Regions from separate parts of the Shewanella sp. BC20 genome, predicted to be linked through region 1. Evidence: predicted binding sites of a transcription regulator. Region 1 holds the regulator's gene; the other holds the start of a gene.
What was found. Region 1 encodes MetJ, which represses methionine synthesis genes. Its sites were predicted from a motif close to TAGACGTCTAGACGTCTA; they were not measured.
Positions count from the first base shown of each region.

Region 2: msrA (peptide-methionine (S)-S-oxide reductase MsrA) is a predicted target of MetJ. The motif match lies at 5,775-5,792, and genes of this name have one in related genera.

Region 1 is NZ_NHRI01000022.1:60,479-67,930, reverse strand. Features, by position in the region: gene phsA (thiosulfate reductase PhsA) at 1-1,969, shown strand, start outside; gene CBX96_RS18710 (4Fe-4S dicluster domain-containing protein) at 1,982-2,548, shown strand; gene nrfD (NrfD/PsrC family molybdoenzyme membrane anchor subunit) at 2,551-3,495, shown strand; gene CBX96_RS18700 (sulfite exporter TauE/SafE family protein) at 3,622-4,365, opposite strand; gene metJ (met regulon transcriptional regulator MetJ) at 4,467-4,781, opposite strand; gene metB (cystathionine gamma-synthase) at 5,004-6,167, shown strand; gene CBX96_RS18685 (bifunctional aspartate kinase/homoserine dehydrogenase II) at 6,179-7,452, shown strand, end outside.
Region 2 is NZ_NHRI01000004.1:68,458-75,909, forward strand. Features, by position in the region: gene nadA (quinolinate synthase NadA) at 1-423, opposite strand, end outside; gene CBX96_RS06030 (dihydrolipoyllysine-residue acetyltransferase) at 568-2,163, opposite strand; gene CBX96_RS06035 (alpha-ketoacid dehydrogenase subunit beta) at 2,173-3,150, opposite strand; gene CBX96_RS06040 (thiamine pyrophosphate-dependent dehydrogenase E1 component subunit alpha) at 3,154-4,332, opposite strand; gene astE (succinylglutamate desuccinylase) at 4,495-5,526, opposite strand; gene msrA (peptide-methionine (S)-S-oxide reductase MsrA) at 5,805-6,284, shown strand; gene pgm (phosphoglucomutase (alpha-D-glucose-1,6-bisphosphate-dependent)) at 6,404-7,452, opposite strand, start outside.

The sequences.
Region 1 (7,452 bases):
ACGGGTGGGTGAGCGTGGCGAGGGCAAGTGGGCCGAGATCTCTTGGGATGAAGCCTATCAACTGATTGCCGATAATCTTAATAAAATCAAACAAGCTTATGGCCCTGAAGCCGTGGCGTTTTCCTCTAAGTCCGGTTCGCAAGAAAAACACTTATTCCATCTCGCCACTGCCTTTGGTAGCCCGAATACCTTTACCCATGCCTCAACTTGCCCCGGTGGTTACGAGATTGCTGCTAAGGCCATGTTTGGCACTAAGGTGAAGCGCGATTTAAGTAACTCCAAATACATCATTAACTTCGGCCATAACCTGTACGAAGGCATCAACATGTCCGAAACCCGCGGCATGATGGCGGCGCAAATGGATAAAGGCGCCAAGCTGGTGGTGTTTGAGCCAAGATTCTCCATCGTCGCCGACAAAGCCGATGAATGGTATGCGATCCGCCCCGGTACCGATGTGGCGGTGGCTTTAGCCTTATGCCATGTATTGATTGAAGATAATCTCTACGACAAGGCCTTTATCGAACGTTATGTTGAAGGGTTTGATGCCTTCGCCGCCGAAGTCAAAGCCTACACCCCTGAGTGGGCCGAAACCGTTTCCGATGTGCCCGCCAAAGATATTCGCCGTATCGCCCACGAATATGCGGCCAAGGCGCCCCATGCTGTGGTGGATTTTGGTCACAGAGCCACCTTTACCACCGAAGAGTTTGAAATGCGCCGCGCCTTGTACGCTGCCAATATTTTGATTGGTAATATCGAGCGTAAGGGCGGTATCTACCTAGGTCAAAAGCCTGGCGACTATAACAAACTGGCGGGAGAAAGCGTGGCGCCCGTATTAGGTAAGCCCGGCGTAAAAGATATGCCTAAGCCTGCGGCGAAACGTATCGACCAAGTGGAAGAGCAGTACGCCATGATGTGGTCATCGGGCGGGATTTATCAAACGATTCTCGATGCGACCTTAACTGCCGTGCCCTATCAATTACACGGCTGGGTGATGTCCCGTACCAACCCAATGCAAACCATGACCGACAGGGCGCGTGTGGTTGAAGCCTTGAAAAAGCTCGATTTTGTTGCCGTGTGCGATGTGTATATCAGTGAAACCGCCGCCTATGCCGACGTCATTTTACCCGAGTCGACTTACCTTGAGCGCGATGAAGAAATCGCCGACAAGTCGGGTAAAAATCCTGCTTACTATGTGCGTCAACGCGTGGTGGAAACCTTGGGCGACACTAAACCCTCATGGCAAATCTTTAAGGACATTGGCCATAAGCTTGGGCTAAGTGAATTTTACCCTTGGGACAACATGGAAACCCTGCAACTGCTGCAGGTGAATCGTGATACCGCACTGCTGCGCCGCATCAAGGATGAAGGTTTTGTTAGCTTCGGCAAGCCCATCATGCTGCGCGAACCTAAGATGGTGGCCGAGTTTACTAAGGCCTACGCCAATGCCAAAGCCGTGGATGAAGACGGCACCTACGGCAGTTTGCTCAGCTTTAAAACCCCAAGCGGCAAGATTGAATTGACCTCGGCCAAGGTTGAAGCCATGGCGCCAGGACGCGGGGTGATTAAGTTCCGCGAAGTGCATTTGAAGAAAGCCGACGAGCTGTACTTTATCCAAGGCAAGGTCGCCGTGCATACCAATGGTGCGACTCACAATATCCCTATGTTAGCTAACCTAATGTCGGATAACGCCATTTGGGTGCATCCCGTCACGGCGGGCAAGTTAGGGATAAGTAACGGTGACCCGATTCGGTTAACCAGCAGCGTGGGTAGCGAAGAAGGCCACGCCTTATTCACCCCGGGCATTCGCCCCGATACCGTGTTTGCCTATATGGGCTTTGGCTCTAAAAACAAAGAGTTGGTTAGAGCGACAGGTAAAGGTATCCACTGCGGAAACTTACTGCCCCATCAAACAGCCCCTGTGTGTGGCATGAATATTCATACGACAGGCGTCACGCTGGCAAAACGCTAATTGGAGGCTCAAATGACGAAAAGATATGTGATGGTGCACGATGAGAACAAGTGCATCGGCTGCCAAGCCTGTAACGTGGCCTGCCGCAGTGAAAATGGCGTCCCCGAGGGCGTGACTCGCTTACAAGTGCGCGTAGAGGGCCCCTTTGGCGAGATGCCACACCTGCACTTTAAGTACCACAGGGTATCGTGCCAGCAGTGTGAAGATGCGCCTTGTGTGAAGGTGTGCCCAACGGGCGCGGCCTATGTGGGTGAGGATGGGATTGTTTCCATCCATGGCGATAAGTGCGTGGGTTGTATGTACTGCGTGGCGGCGTGCCCCTACAAGGTACGTTTTATGAACCCAGAAACCAAAGTGGCTGACAAGTGTAACTTCTGTAAGGACACGCGCTTAGCTCGGGGTGAAGAGCCCGCCTGTGTGACTGTGTGTCCGACCGATGCCTTAGTGTTTGGCGATGCCAACGATCCACAGAGTGAGGTCGCTATGCTACTCAACACTAAGATCACTTACCAAGATAAGACCCATTTAGGCACCAAGCCTAGGGTGTATCGCGTTCCTACCAAAAGAGGGGGGATTTGATTATGAACAATACTTGGGGCGATATGGCGCAATATGATCCCGTCACTTGGCATTGGATCATCGCCGTGTATCTGTTTATGGCGGGTTTATCCGCCGGAAGTTTGCTGATTGGCATTGGCCTGCGTTGGTTTAATAAGGAGCAAGCGCAGGGGGAGACGAGTATTCTCAAGGCCGCAGCCATTATTGGCCCAGTGGCCATTTGCCTAGGCTTGGCATGTTTAGTGTTTGATTTAACGAAGCCTTTCCATTTTTGGCTGATTTTAATCAACTACAACTTCCAGTCTGTAATGGCGATTGGTGTCTTAGCACTACTGGCTTATTCACCCTTAGCATTTGCCTACGCGATTCTTGTGCTGCGCGATGAGCTGCCAAAGTGGGGCTTAGGTTTCCTCGTGCCTATTGCTAAGCTGCTGATGCCCTTTAGAAAGCTGATTGAAGTGCTGCTGTTTATTCTCGCGATTGGCGTGGGTGCTTATACTGGCTTCTTAATTTCGGCCATGAATGCCTATCCGATGTTGAACACTGCGGTATTGCCTGCGCTGTTTTTAGTCTCTGGTTTATCGGCGGGCGCGGCGGCTAATGCGGTGCTGGCGCTGGTGATGTTCAAGACCGATAGCCACGACAAGGCCTTAGCCAAAATGCATGGCTTAGAGCTGCCAGTGATGGCAATCGAAATCATGTTCCTGTTTATGTTGTTCTGCGCCTTGTACTTTCAGGGCGGCGCGGCGGCTGCGGCGCTGGCATCACTCACCTCTGGCGTGTGGGCGAGCGTATTCTGGATTGGCGTGGTCGGGATTGGTTTTGGTATCCCACTGCTATTTATGCTGTTGCCGACCGCGACGCGCCACAGCAAGGGCGCGATGATTATGGTGGCCTGCGCCAGCTTAACCGGCGTGTTAGCACTGAGACACTTTATTGTGTATGCGGGACAAAGCTATCTAAGTTAGTGCCATTGGTTAATGGCAATATCGATGGGGTAAATCACCTATCCCAGCAAGCAAAAAGCACCGATTAACGGTGCTTTTTTTATGGGGGCGATTGGCAGGATTCTATTGCGGTAATTATTGCGGTAATTATTGCGGCAATAGCTCAATCACAGATTTCACCGTAAGCACTAAAGCACTGATAGCGCAGAGGGCTAAGGTTGCCATCTTGGTCTTATGTTTATCCACATTCCCCACCAGTTTGCCCGCCACTAAATAGCCTAAAAAGACCGAGGGCAGTAGCATGAGTGATAACCACAAATGCTTGATTTCGAGTAGGCCCGTCACCCCAAGAATGACCAGGGCTATGGTCGAGCTGAAGATAAAGAAGGCCGACAGTGCGGCGCGAAATTTGGAGGCATCCTTACCCGCCAACAAAATCGCCATCGGTGGGCCACCAATGGCGGCAATATTACCAAAAATCCCCGAGACCACGCCCGCGCCAAACAGGGTTGCCTTATTCACGGGAAGAGTCAATTTATACAGGCTCAGCACCACGGCGACTGCCACAATGCCAGCAATCGCCAGACCAAGAATCGGCTGCGGCGCAAACAGTAGCAGGCTGGCACCGATAAAACCTCCGGGCACTCGACCGATAAGCGCATATTGCAAGCCATTGAATTCTAAATGGCCGCGTTCACGCAGTAGGGTGAGTAGGGCGATGGAAAAACCCATCACAATCACGGGGGCGGGCACTAATTCGGGGTCGACAATATACAGCAACGGGCTCGCCACCACGGCAAGGCCAAAGCCAATCAGACTCTGGGTGAGGGCACCTAAAAACACAATCACAGACGCAATGGCGAGCGTTTGTGGATCTATCAAGGAGAACATAGGATTCCATCAAAACAAAATAGGGATCGTTACTCTAACCCATCAAGCAAGATGAGTATTAACGATCCCTAATGATAAGTAGGATATTGGACGCTTAAGCGTTACTCCATATCTTCCCACTCGATCCCCATCTCGTCCATCAACCTTTTCGCTTCGGCGGGAATGCTGTCTGGGCTATCTTTCGACAGATCGGCATCATCAGGCAGAGGCTGGCCGGTGTAGGCATGCAAAAATGCTTCACACAAGAGTTCGCTATTGGTGGCGTGGCGCAGGTTGTTCACCTGACGACGGGTACGTTCATCCGTGAGGACTTTTAGCACTTTGAGCGGAATAGACACAGTAATTTTCTTTACTTGTTCATTCTTCTTGCCATGTTCAGCATAGGGGCTGATGTATTCCCCATTCCATTCAGTCATTGACTCACCTGTTATAACGCTAAATTCGGGGCAGATTTTAAACCCTTACAGATAACAGTCAAATTATTGCTACTATTTCTTAGTGATTGCAAACAGATTTCTTTATGTTTAGACGTCTAAACGTCTTAACGCCTATTGACGATACCACTGGGCTTAGGTACATTTAGACGTCCAGACATCTCTTTGCGAACTTAGGAGTTCCCGATGACCGCAGGCAAATTAGTGACCGAACGTCAATTAGCCACATTAGCAGTGCGTCAGGGTATCGAAAGCGATACTCAGTATGGCGCGGTGGTGCCGCCAATTTACCTGTCGACTAATTACGCCTTCGATGGTCATAAAAATCCTCGCGAATTTGATTACAGCCGTTCCGGCAATCCTACCCGCAGCATCTTAGGCGATGCCTTAGCTAAGCTAGAAAAGGGCGCAACCGGTGTGGTGACTTGCACTGGCATGGCAGCCATTACCTTAGTGACTACCTTGCTCGGCCCCGATGATTTGCTGGTGGTGCCCCACGATTGTTACGGCGGTTCTTACCGTTTATTCACTAACTTGGCTAAAAAGGGCCAATTTAAACTGCTGGTGGTCGATCAAACCGACGCCCAAGCGCTCGAGCAAGCCATCGCCCAGCAACCTAAGATGGTGTGGATTGAAACCCCATCAAACCCTCTGCTGCGAGTCGTCGATATCAAAGCTATCGCGAAGGCGAGCCACGCCGTAGGTGCTTTAGTGGTGGTGGACAATACTTTCCTCTCGCCCATTTTGCAGCAACCGCTGTTACTCGGTGCCGATATCGTTATCCACTCCACCACTAAGTACATCAATGGTCACAGCGATGTGGTGGGCGGCGCGGTGATCGCCAAAGATCCTCAACTCGGTGAGACCTTACATTGGTGGTCGAACACCTTGGGCTTAACGGGTTCTGCCTTCGACAGTTATCAAACTCTGCGCGGTCTGCGTACCTTAGCCGTGCGCATTCGCGAGCACCAAAGCAATGCCCAGCGTATTGTGGACGTGCTGACGAACAGCTCTGTTGTGAGCAAAGTGTATTACCCAGGCCTTGCGGATCACCCCAGCCATGCCATTGCCGCCAAGCAGCAAAAAGGCTTTGGCGCTATGCTGAGTTTTGAGCTTAAGGGCGGCGAGGCCGAAGTGGTCGCCTTTTTAGATGCCTTAAGTTTATTTAGCGTGGCCGAGAGCTTAGGTGGCGTTGAGAGTCTCGTGGCCGTGCCCGCGACTATGACCCACAGGGCGATGGAGCCCCAAGCACGTTATGAAGCTGGCATTAAAGACACCCTATTACGTTTGTCGGTTGGTATTGAAGATGCCGACGACTTAGTTGCAGATATTCAAGCAGGATTGGCCGCCGTTGCGGCTTGTCAGTAGAGGAATTCGAGATGGCACGTTGTCACTTACATAAATTTGGTGGTTCCAGCTTAGCCGATGCCGATTGTTATCGCCGAGTTGCCCATATTCTGTTAACCCATGGCCACAGTGATGATCTGGTGGTGGTGTCTGCCGCGGGTAAAACTACTAACTTTTTATATAAGTTGTTGTCGCTGCGCGATAGCAACCAATTATGGCAAGAAGAATTACAAGTCCTCATCAGCTATCAGCAAGGCTTGATTGAGCAGCTGTTATCTAACGAGCAGGCGCGGGATTTACGTGAGCGTTTAACCACGGATAAAGCCCAGTTAATCAGTCTATTATCTTTAGATTCCCGTAACGATTACCAAATTAGCCATGTGGTGAGCTTTGGTGAGCGTTGGTCGGCGCGCTTAATGGCGGCGCTGCTGCGTGAATCGGGTGTGGCCGCAAGCCATGTGGATGCCTGCTCGATTCTTGTGGCCGACGAGGCCGCTGTGCCGCAAATTCGCGTGCAAGAATCCCGCGCCAAAGTGCAAGCCTTACTGGCGGCGCATCCTAACGAGCGTTTAGTGATCACAGGTTTTATCTGTGCCAACGAGCGTGGCGATACCTTGCTGCTTGGTCGCAATGGCTCTGACTTTAGCGCCAGCTTAATTGCTAGCCTTGCCGACATTGAGCGCGTGACCATTTGGACCGACGTTGAAGGGGTATTTAACGCCGATCCGAATAAGATCAACGATGCGAAATTACTCAAGAGCATGTCCCTCGCCGAAGCAGACCGCTTGGCGCGTCTAGGTTCGCCTGTTTTGCATTCGCGCACTTTGCAGCCGCTGTTTAACACTGAGGTGAGCCTAGCCGTACGTTCAAGCTACGCCTCCCATACCGACTTTACCCTGATTGCGCCCCACAGCTCCTCGGCGAGTGCGCCTGTGGTGACTAACCTGAATGCCGTGGTGTTATTTGGCTTTAAGATCGCGGGCGATGTGGCCAGTCTGCTCGAGCAATTAGTCGAAGCAGGATTAACGCCACTGGCCCATTGGGTATCGGCGCATCAACGACTCGAGCTTGCCTATACCGCTGAAAACCAAAAACAAGTACAAAAGTTATTGGATGCGCAGGCCGAAGCCCTCGGCATTAAAGATCTGCAAATTAATACCGAACTCGGTTTAGTGGCGCTTGTGAGTGCCGATGCCGAGCATTATCGCCGCAGCTTTGCCCGTTTACTGAGCCGCGACGCTAAGCCCTTGTTCAGTGGTGACTTAAGTTTGGTGACCTTAGTGCCACAGTCGCAGGTTAATCTGCT
Region 2 (7,452 bases), on a different contig from region 1:
AACGACCACGGTATGATCAGGATGCGCATCACAGAAGGCGCTGAATTTATCGATGGGGCAACCTAAGTCCAATGAACAGGTAGCCTCCAAGGTCGGCATCAGAATGGTTTTTTCTGGGCTTAAGATTTTGGCTGTTTCACCCATAAATTTCACCCCGGCGACGATTAACGTCTTGGCGGGATGATCGCGGCCAAAGCGCGCCATTTCGAGTGAGTCGGAAACACAACCGCCGGTTTCTTCGGCCAGCGCTTGAATTTCAGGGTCGGTATAATAATGGGCAACCAATACCGCATCTTTTTCAATCAGCAGCTGCTTGATACGAGCCTTGTAGTCCGCCTTTTCGGCATCGGACAGAGGAATTGGCTTAGGCGGAAACGGATAATCAATAGTTTCGATTGTTGGGGCAAATGGGCTGGGGCTCATAACAAATCCATCAGGATAACAACGTTCGCGAATTATACGTAATTGGGATCAAAAGATTAACCCATTTATGGCCTGCGAATAAAAAAGGACGCTAAATTGCGTCCTTTTTTGCTAGATTGGCTGTAAGTATTAGCTGACAGCCGATTAGCGCATGGCTAATAGCATATCCTGTGGCTGCTCAAGGTATTGTTTCCAAAGGTTGCAGAAACGAGCAATGGTGCCGCCATCAATAACGCGGTGATCCCCAGACCAACTCACTTGCATGATCTGACGCGCTTCGACTTCACCTTTCGCATTAAAGCGCGGCAAGGTTTGTAACTTACCTAATGCGACAATCGCGACTTCCGGCTTATTGATAATAGGCGTTGCGACTGTGCCACCTAAGGCGCCAATATTCGAAATCGAAATGGTGCCTTCTTTAAGATCCGCCGGCGCCACACGGCCGCTGCGCGCAGCATTGGTTAAGCGGGTGATCTCGGCCGCAACCTCAAGGATGCTCTTATCTTGTACATCCTTGACGTTTGGTACCAGTAATCCCACCTTAGAGTCGACCGCCATACCGATGTTATGACGCGCTTTGTAGGTGATTTCCGTACAATCGGCATTCACTTGGCTGTTTAGCACAGGGAACTGCGTTAAGGCTAACGACATGGCCTTCATAAAGAATGGCATCATGGTTAGCTTAACTTCGTCGGAGGAATACTTGGCCTTCATGCTTTCACGCAGTGCGACTAAGTCTGTCAAATCAAACTCTTCGCAATAGGTGAAGTGTGGAATGGTGGATACCGATTCCACCATCATTTTCGCCATCACGGCTTTCACGCCACGGATAGGCTCAACAATGTCACCCCGTGCAGCGCTTGCCACTGCGGTAGAAACGGTCGATTGAGCCACAGTTGGGGCAGCTGCCACTGGCGCAACGGCAGGCACTGCGCCGCCCTGTGCTTGGAAGCGAGTAATGTCTTCCTTATACACACGGCCATGTTTACCACTACCGGGTACGCGACTTAAATCGATATCTAAGGCACGTGCCATACGGCGAACGGCTGGACTGGCTAAGGCTTTACCTTGGCGAGCAGGCTCCGAGGACACCGCCGCGCAAGCGACTGGTGCTGCGGTATTCGCAGCGGTTGCGCTTGCTTCCTGTGCATGTCTGACTGGCGCACTAACTCCACCTTCGACCTCAATCGCAAATAGTGGTGCATGTACTTTCGCTAACTGGCCCTTACGGTAGTGCAATTTGACAATTTTGCCCGCTTTGATAGCAGGGATTTGCACTAGGGCTTTATCTGTCATCACATCGGCGATGGGTTGGTCTTCAACCACAGTATCGCCTTCTTGGACTAGCCATTCGACCAGTTCACACTCAACAATGCCTTCGCCAATATCGGGCAGCAGAAATTCTTCTACGCTCGTACCCGCCGCGCTGGATTGGCTTGCAGGTGCTTGCGTCGCGGTGTGTGCTTCAGGCTGAGATGCAGCAACAGGTGCAGCTTCGTCGGACTCAATCTGCACGGCATAAAGCGGTGCATGCACCTTAGCGATATCGCCTTTGGCGTAATACAGCTTGGTCACGACTCCCGCAAAAGGCGCTGGAATTTGCACTAAGGCTTTGTCAGTCATCACATCGGCGATGGGCTGATCTTCAGCAATCGTATCGCCCTCTTGCACCAACCACTCGACGAGTTCGCACTCGACAACGCCTTCACCAATGTCCGGCAAAATAAAATCTTTAATCATACCGGACTCCTAGAAGTTCACCGATGCCTTAATGGCTTCAAAGGTTTTGAGCGCATCGGGCATATATTCTTTTTCGTGGACCAGTGGATATGGGGTATCTAGACCACATACACGGCTGATGGGTGATTCTAAATACAAGAAACACTCTTGCTGAATCGTCGCGGCGATTTCACCGGCAAAACCACCCGTCAATGGCGCTTCGTGGTTGATCAGTAAGCGGCCTGTCTTCTTCACAGAATCAGCAACGGTATCTACATCCCAAGGCGCGAGTGTACGTAGGTCGATAATTTCGCAGGAAATCCCCTCTTTTGCCGCCATGTCGGCCGCTTTTTCGATGATTTCCATCTGTGCGCCCCAGGCCACTAAGGTGATGTCTTTCCCTTCACGCACCACTTCGGCTTTACCCAGCTCGATTTCATAATCGCCCGCAGGGACTTCACCCACTGAAGCACGGTATAAACGCTTTGGCTCAAAGAACACCACAGGGTTTTTATCGCGAATAGAGGCTAATAATAAGCCCTTGGCCTGCTCTGGATTACGTGGCACAACCACTTTTAAGCCTGGGGTTTGGGTAAAATAAGCTTCTGGCGATTGTGAATGATAATGGCCGCCCGCAATACCGCCACCATAAGGTGTACGGAACACTAGGCTTCCCACGTTAAATTCATTACCACTGCGGTAACGGAATTTAGCAGACTCGTTCACTATTTGATCGAACGCTGGAAAGATGTAATCGGCGAACTGGATTTCGGCTACGGCGGTCATACCATTAGAGGCTAAACCGTTGGCAAAACCCGCAATGCCTTGTTCAGTCAGCGGCGTGTTAAAGCAGCGGCTGCGACCAAACTTTTCCTGTAAACCTGAGGTTGCGCGAAACACACCGCCAAAGTGGCCAACGTCTTCACCAAATACCACCATGCGCTCGTCAGATTGCATGGCGATAGACAAGGCCTCATTGACGGCCTGTAACATATTCATTTCTGCCACGGCTTATAGCCTCCCTGCACTTTTGGGATAGGATTGCGGATATTTCTTGATGTGTTCTTTAAGTTCACTCAGCTGCTTTTTCAGCGCTGGTGTTGGCTTGTCGTACACATCTTCAATGATCTCATCCAGCATAGGGATAGGTAATTTTTCAGCGACTTTAACGGCGGCTAACACTTCTTCACGGTACTTTTCGTAACGCTGGGCATCATCGGCCTCGGCCAACCAGCCTTTGTTGATCAACCATAACTTGAAGCGTTTGACTGGATCGTGTTGCTGCCACTTCGCCTCTTCTTCTTTGGAGCGATAGCCAGAAGGATCGTCAGAAGATGAGTGGGCGCCCAGACGATAAGTCATTGCTTCAATTAACACGGGGGCATTGTGCTCAATCGCATAGGCGCGCGCTTGTTGAGTTGCAGCCAAAACAGCCAACATATCATTGCCATCGACGCGAATGGTGTGCATACCGTAACCCACACCGCGGCTAGCGATACCGTTACCGGCAAACTGCTCTTCAGTTGGGGTGGAAATCGCATAACCATTGTTACGGCAGAAGAAAATCACCGGGCATTTTAACACCGCCGCCATATTCAAGCCGGCGTGGAAGTCACCTTCAGACGCAGCGCCTTCACCAAAATAACAGACGGCGACATTACGTTTGCCCTGCATTTTCAGGCTATAACCGACACCTGTCGCTTGCGGGATTTGCGTGGCCAGTGGCGATGAAATGGTTTGGTAGTTTAACGCCGCGCAGCCGTAGTGGATTGGCATTTGGCGACCTTTACCTAAGTCCTTCTCATTGCTGAACATTTGGTTCATAAACTGTTCAGTCGTAAAACCACGGTAGCGTAGCGCCGCATGTTCACGATATTGCGCGAGGATCACGTCTTCTTGATCAAGCGCCGCGACACTGCCGACGATCGCCGCTTCTTCACCCGTACAGGTCATATAGAAGCTGATCCGTCCCTGACGCTGTGCGCCTAACATACGTTCGTCGAGTACCCGCGTGAATACGCAAGTATCGTAAATTTTGGTGGCTAAGGCTTCATCTATTACAGGCAAAACCGCGGTTTCATAGGTAGTGCCGTCTGCTTGTAGAATTCGAAGGATAGGAATGTGAAGCGATGCCTTATCCAAGAAGCCGACACGGTGCACTGTATCAGTGTTGAGTGTTGCTTTGCTCATATTGTGCTCTTGTTATCTCGTTACGCCATGGAAAATCCACAACGCCTAATTTATACGAATATGCCGGATGAACATTACGTTAACGTAAACTACCTATCAACCGTTGGCACAGTTCAAACGACAACTAATCCCCTGTGGGCATGTATATAATGCTTTACAAAACTAGCGAACATCTGGCGAGACTGAAGGGATCAGGCATATCACAGTGCGATTGCCGATGGGCACCTTAGCATTAGGGAAAACAATCGCTTCAAATTCCTGTTCGACTTTAATTTCCTGTCCACCCTCTCGGGCCAATACAAAGCCTTTCGGGAACGATCGGAAGTTTTCGACATCGGTCGCGAAGGTAAATTCAAAATCATCAAAATGTTTGTTAATCACCCGACACACTTGATACAAATTCACCTTATTCGCCGAGAATGGCTCAAGCGCTAAGGGTTTGTCTGTGATAAGGCGCATAAACATCTCTTGGGCGGCAATAAAACGCGTCATATCGTTTTGCCCCATGGGATATACCTTACCTAATTCAATGGTAAAGGCATCGGCGCCATACTGCTCGGAGGAAAAATAACTAAAGGTGGTCGTCGGCTCATGGTGAAATAACACAGTATCGACGCCACTGGCAGCTAAAAACATGATTTGCTCGGCGCTGTAAGCACGGCCGGGACGATAGGGATAAATCGCAAACTTTTCGTGTTTTGACGCACGCATCGCCGTGTGTAAATCGTAGTGAATACGTTGGCGCCCTGCTGTGCCCTTAAAGAAGCGGTCGACATAGGCTTCTAATTTTTTTGCCCGCACCCGCTCAGGATTGACTAATCCCGGTGGGTTTGAATGCTCGCCACTAAACAGACGATTCATGTTCTCGTCGATAATGCGAGTCCCATTATTAATCGCTAAAGGGTTACCAATAAGAAAGAGCGTGCGTTGTTTGGCGATGATTTTTTGTTGGAGAAGCTGTTTGATTAAGGTATTGCAGAGTTCGATGGGGGCGGTTTCATTACCGTGGACACCGCAGGAGAGAATGACATCCTTACCTTGGGCTTGTACTGGCTCAAAAACGATGACGCCGGTGTCCCACACTTCGACTCGAGTATGTTCCCCTAAGGTGAAACTAAACTCACCCCCGAGGGTTTCAGGATTGGCGAGGGTCAGCGCGAGAAAATCCTTCGAATCTAACAGAGCTTGTAACACAGAATTCTCCTTATAATAGCGTGTTAAAGGCGTGTGTGATGGTAATAACTGCCTGTTTCATGGCACTTATCGCTACCCGCCTTAAAAAGCGCATCCATACTAACACAAGTTTTTGGGCCGTTACTCTGTCATTCTGGTCAAACAAGCGCATTTCACGGCAAAACAACAGCATCTTAGCCACATTTGGTCGACATAGGATTAATTTTGTCGACACACTTGCTTTTAGGCATGAGTTTTATCACAATCCTTAGCCATCTAGACTTCTATCAGGATTTATCATGGCGTTTGCAACTTTCGGTGCCGGCTGTTTTTGGGGCGTGGAGTATTTCTTTAGACAAGTCAACGGCGTGACCAACGCGACCTGCGGCTATATGGGTGGCAATAACGAAGCGACTACCTATGAGGAAGTCAAAAAAGGCAAGACAGGTCATGCCGAAGTCGTGCAAGTGGAGTTTGACCCTGCGATTGTCAGCTACGACGAGTTATTGGATGTGTTTTGGAAGAACCACAACCCGACCACGCTCAATATGCAGGGCGGCGATATCGGCACTCAGTACCGCAGTACCATTTTCTTCCACGACCGTGAGCAAAAAGCCGCGGCCGAAGCCTCCAAACTGGCCTTTGCCCGCTCGGGCCGCTGGGGATTACGCCACATAGTGACTGAAATCGTGCCTTTACAGCAATTCCATGTCGCTGAGGAATATCATCAAAACTATATCGATAAGAATAACTTACCGAGTTGCCATCTCGAGTACTGATCATCACCATTTAGCATCCGAGTGAGCAGCTTTTGCTTCTCATCGCTGCAAATAAAAACGCACCCATAGGATTTCCATGAGTGCGTTTTTATCTGTAAAGAGAATGCGTAAACGCTAAATCAGGCGCTTAGCGCCTTATCAATCAAGGCCTGTGCGTCTTTAATGATATCGGCAAGATGCTGCTCACTGATAAAGCTCTCACCGTAAATCTTAAATAACGCCTCAGTGCCCGACGGCCGCGCCGCGAACCAACCATTGGCCGTCGTCACTTTGATGCCACCAATTGAGGCATTGTTACCTGGGGCATGGGTTAATACGGCATCGATCTTCTCACCCGCCAGCATAGTGGCGTTTAAGGTCTCTGCATTAAGCTTGGCAAATTTGGCTTTGTTCTCAAGGCTAATCGGACTGTCGATACGCTTGTAGAAGCTTTGACCGAACTGCGCCACTAATTCTTGATGGCGTTGCCCCGGCGTCTTGCCAGTAACCGCAAGCATTTCGGCCGCAAGCAATACCAGAATAAAACCGTCTTTGTCGGTACACCAAGTCGTGCCATCACGGCGCAGGAAGGCGGCGCCCGCACTCTCCTCACCACCAAATGCAATGGTTGCCTCGGCTAATCCATCGACGAACCACTTAAAGCCTACCGGGACTTCGAGTAATTTTTTGCCATGGAAGGCGCAGATTTTATCGATAAGCGCGCTCGATACCAGCGTCTTGCCGATGGCTAGCTGCTCGCTCCATTCAGGTCTGTGGGTCAGCAAATAATCAATGGCTACCGCTAAATAATGGTTGGGGTCCATCAGTCCGGTGCCCGGACACACGATTCCGTGTCTGTCGTAGTCAGGATCGTTGCCGACACATAAATCGAAGGATTCTTTGTGGGCCAGTAAGCCGGCCATCGCATAGGGCGAAGAACAATCCATACGGATCTTGCCGTCTTTATCGAGCGACATAAAGCTAAAGCTTGGGTCGACTTTATCGTTAACTAAGGTGATATTGATGCCATAGTGCTTGGCAATCGGCGCCCAATAATGAATACCCGAGCCGCCTAATGGGTCAACGCCCAATTTAAGCTTAGCCTTGGCGATAGCGTGCATATCGACCACATTTTCTAAATCCGCGACATAGGGCGTGATCAGATCGATGGCATGCACATAACCCGAAG